2 regions of the Yersinia aldovae 670-83 genome follow, and region 2 is predicted to be linked to the other one. Evidence: predicted binding sites of a transcription regulator. Region 2 holds the regulator's gene; the other holds the start of a gene.

Region 1 (2,207 bases), 540 kb from region 2:
GGTATCGCCTGGCACCAGAATGTCAGCATCGGCCGGTTTGCGGCAGCGGTTGATCACCATGTTGTTGATCCGATGACCCAGGATCAACAACGCACCTTTAGCGGGGAACATGCGAATACGAAGATCGGCATATTCCGCAATGTGTTGCCCCCAGATCCCGGCAGCATTCACGACAATCTGCGCATGAATATCATATTTCCGCTGGTTTTTATGGTCGAAAACACGCACGCCGCTCACGCGATCAGCACTGCGCAGTAAACCAACGACTTTATGATAGGTCAGGACATTCGCACCGTGTTCGCGGGCATCCAGCATATTAGCGGCGGTTAAACGGAAGGGATCGACTGTGCCATCCGGAACCCGAACGGCGGCGATTAATGATGGATTAGCCGCCGGTTCCAAACGCAGTGCCAGTTTCGGATCAATAGCTTCAGCCTCAATTCCGGCATCACGACATTGAGCGATAAATTGCTGTTGATACTCCAACGAATCTTCCGGCAGCGTGATAAACAGGCCGTCGGTCTGCTCAATACAGTGGCGGGCAATGCGTTTAAGAATGCGATTCTCTTCAATACATTCACGGGCTGATTCACTGTCCGTCACGGCATAGCGTGCGCCACTGTGTAGCAGGCCATGATTACGTCCCGTCGCGCCGGTGGCAATGTCATGCCGTTCCAGCAATGTACATGCCAGACCACGGCGGGCGCAGTCTCGGGCGATCCCGGCACCGGTCGCACCACCACCAATGATGATGACATCAGTTTCTGTGTACGGAGAAGTGTTCGTCATGCAAGACCCCACATTATCAGACAGCCGCTGGCGGCTAATTATGAGTCTATTGAGCCACAATATTTAAGGTTATTGTTTGATAAGGAACAAAAACGAACCAAAAACGAACCAAAAACGAAACTAATATGGTGGTTAAAAACCATGATTGTGATCAAAGTCACAAGTGATTTGTCATTATGGGTTTCAAAATGTTAACCAATCGCTCAAAATCGCCGCTGCTTTCATAAAACTGTAACAAATGCGCCTTCACTCACAGATAAAACCTCAGATTTTATCTAGCATGGCGTTCGTTATAGAACATAAACGACAGCGGGTTAACGGGTTAACCACTGTCTACGTTTAACTAACGGCTACATTTTATTAACAGATAGACACCAGGCTATATCAGACTCAAAAACGACAAAAAAGCCATCGGAGGCACTCATGTTGAGCATTTTTAAGCCCGCGCCACATCAGGCACGGCTTTCCGCAGATCGCGTTGATCCAACCTACCGCCGCTTACGTTGGCAAATCTTTATGGGTATTTTCTTCGGTTACGCTGCCTACTATCTGGTGCGGAAGAACTTTACTCTGGCCATGCCGTATCTGATCGAACAAGGGTTTTCGCGCGGAGATCTGGGATTCGCTCTATCCGGTATTTCTATCGCCTATGGTTTCTCAAAGTTCATCATGGGTTCGGTTTCTGACCGTTCAAACCCACGGGTCTTCCTTTCTGCCGGTTTGATTCTCTCGGCGGCCGTGATGCTGTTTATGGGCTTCGTGCCGTGGGCAACCTCCAGTATCGCCGTAATGTTCGTGCTGCTATTCCTGTGCGGCTGGTTCCAGGGAATGGGTTGGCCGCCATGTGGCCGAACTATGGTGCACTGGTGGTCGAAGAAAGAACGCGGCAGTATTGTGTCAGTCTGGAACTGTGCCCATAACGTGGGTGGCGGCTTACCACCACTGCTATTCCTGTTAGGGATGGCATGGTTTAACGACTGGAAAGCCGCGCTTTATATGCCTGCTTTTGGTGCCATTCTGGTGGCATTGATTGTCTTCGGCCTGATGCGTGATACCCCGCAATCCGTGGGCTTACCACCGATTGAAGAGTACAAAAACGACTACCCAGACGATTACAGTGAAGAAGCGGAAGAAGAACTGACCGCGAAACAAATCTTCATGCAATATATTCTGCCCAACAAGCTGTTGTGGTATATCGCGATTGCTAACGTTTTTGTTTATTTGCTGCGTTACGGCATCCTCGACTGGTCACCGACCTACCTGAAAGAAGTCAAACACTTCGCATTGGATAAATCCTCATGGGCTTATTTCCTGTATGAATACGCAGGTATTCCAGGGACGCTGCTGTGCGGTTGGATGTCGGACAAAGTGTTTAAAGGTAACCGTGGTGCAACGGGTGTGTTCTTTATGATACTGGT
Region 2 (2,207 bases):
ACATTCTGACCACCGCGAAAGCCTTAGGCGGCGGCTTCCCTATCAGTGCGATGCTGACCACCGCAGAGATTGCCTCAGTAATGGCTGTCGGCACTCACGGCACAACCTACGGCGGCAATCCTCTGGCTTGTGCCGTTGCTGAGGCAGCGCTGGATGTGATTAATACCCCTGAGGTACTTAATGGTATAGAACAGCGCCACGGTCTGTTTGTGCAGGCTCTGCATGATATCAACAGCAAGTATCAGCTCTTCAGTGACATCCGTGGCATGGGGTTGTTAATTGGCGCAGAGCTAACAGCGCAATACCGTGGTCGGGCGCGGGAGTTTTTAAACGCCGCTGCGGCCAATGGTTTGATGATCCTCAATGCCGGGCCGGATGTGCTGCGGTTCGCGCCATCGTTGGTTATTGACGTGGAAGATATTAAGCAAGGAATGGTGCGGTTGGAAAAAGCGATTGCTGGCTTGATAAAAGGCTAGACAACATAATTGAGAAGCTTTTTGCCGCTTGCCGAGGAAAAGCCTAACGCTGCCGTTGGACAGGGAACCCATGTTTGGCGGAGTGCATAATTAACATCAGGTTTATAAATAATTTCAGAATGATAAATAAGCTGTTGCCAATTCATGCTGGCCTCAGGAATTTATGATTCACAACATGACAGAAAAAACCGGTGCCGATAGTCTCCGCACCGGTTTTATGGGAATTAACGAGTGCCGTAAACGACGATCGTTTTACCGTGCGCGGAGATCAGGTTTTGATCTTCGAGCATTTTTAGTATCCGCCCCACAGTTTCGCGGGAGCAGCCAACTATTTGACCAATTTCCTGGCGGGTAATTTTAATCTGCATCCCATCTGGGTGGGTCATGGCATCAGGTTGTTTTGCCAGATTAAGCAGTGTTTGTGCAATGCGCCCCGTTACATCAAGGAAAGCGAGGTTACCCACTTTCTCAGACGTTATCTGTAAGCGATTCGCCATTTGTGAAGACAGGCGCATCAAGATATCTGGATTAACCTGAATCAATTGACGGAATTTTTTGTAAGAAATTTCAGCCACTTCACAGGCGGTTTTTGCTCTAACCCAGGCACTACGTTCTTGGCCTTCTTCAAATAATCCAAGCTCGCCGATGAAATCTCCCTGATTCAGATAGGAGAGAATCATCTCTTTACCTTCTTCATCTTTGATAAGCACCGCAACGGAGCCTTTCACGATGTAGTAAAGCGTTTCGGCCTTTTCACCTTGGTGAATTAGCGTACTTTTCGATGGATATTTGTGGATATGGCAATGAGACAGGAACCATTCGAGAGTCGGGTCTGTTTGTGGCTTGCCGAGAACCATTCGCTGTTATCCTCTGTTGTTATCGCTGCCTAACTTAACAGGGCTCAGAGTTCCCTGTACGGCGTGCTTATAAAATACACGTTCTTTATATCCGACAACTTAGAATCTATCGGGTATAGCATATTAATTTGCTCAACTGCCGAAAGGTATAGCCAAGATACGTACCGGATAGAAACCCTTCACTGAGTATTGGAAGCTACCCTATTTAATGCTAGAAGCATCACTTTCGATCCTGTTTGTAGCACAGGATGAGGCCAGTGTCTTGTGTTGTATCGCTTCAGCATGATGAACATCGGGTTACATTGCCAGTTTATAAATGAAAGGGTAGTCTGAAGCGGAAAATTTAACCGGGAGTATGCGTTATGCAGGCACGAGTAAAGTGGGTTGAGGGGCTGACATTTTTAGGTGAATCCGCATCTGGTCATCAGGTTTTGATGGATGGGAATGCGGGAGACAAAGCACCCAGTCCGATGGAAATGTTGTTGATGTCAGCCGGTGGCTGTAGTGCAATTGATGTCGTTTCTATCTTACAGAAAGGGCGTAACGATGTGCGCGATTGTGAGGTCAAATTAACCTCGGAGCGTCGGGAAGAAGCACCACGGTTGTTTACGCACATCAACTTGCATTTTATCGTCAGCGGTAAAGGCCTGACGGATAATATCGTTAAGCGTGCGGTTGAGCTTTCGGCTGAGAAGTATTGCTCGGTTTCTTTAATGCTGGGGAAGGCCGCAACCATTACCCACAGTTTTGAAATTCGTGACATCGCGTAAAAGTGCTGACCCATAACCTTGCTGAATAGGTTATGGGTTTATTCTTTAATCAGTTGCCTATCTTCTTACCTTCCAGTAGTTGCTGCACCAACGGCGCCATAATC

What was found. The regulator CRP, encoded in region 2, controls carbon source genes, mostly activating them, when cyclic AMP is high. The targets are predictions, from matches to a motif close to ATGTGANNNNNNTCACAT.
Positions count from the first base shown of each region.
Region 1: a site for CRP is predicted at 935-952, ahead of glpT (glycerol-3-phosphate transporter). Genes of this name have one in related genera too.

Region 1 is NZ_CP009781.1:2,439,315-2,441,521, forward strand. It holds gene glpA (anaerobic glycerol-3-phosphate dehydrogenase subunit A) at 1-789, opposite strand, end outside; gene glpT (glycerol-3-phosphate transporter) at 1,213-2,207, shown strand, end outside.
Region 2 is NZ_CP009781.1:2,979,733-2,981,939, forward strand. It holds gene argD (bifunctional acetylornithine/succinyldiaminopimelate transaminase) at 1-476, shown strand, start outside; partial or broken gene AT01_RS22600 (hypothetical protein) at 518-622, opposite strand; gene crp (cAMP-activated global transcriptional regulator CRP) at 701-1,333, opposite strand; gene AT01_RS13405 (OsmC family protein) at 1,696-2,103, shown strand; gene AT01_RS13410 (phosphoribulokinase) at 2,153-2,207, opposite strand, start outside.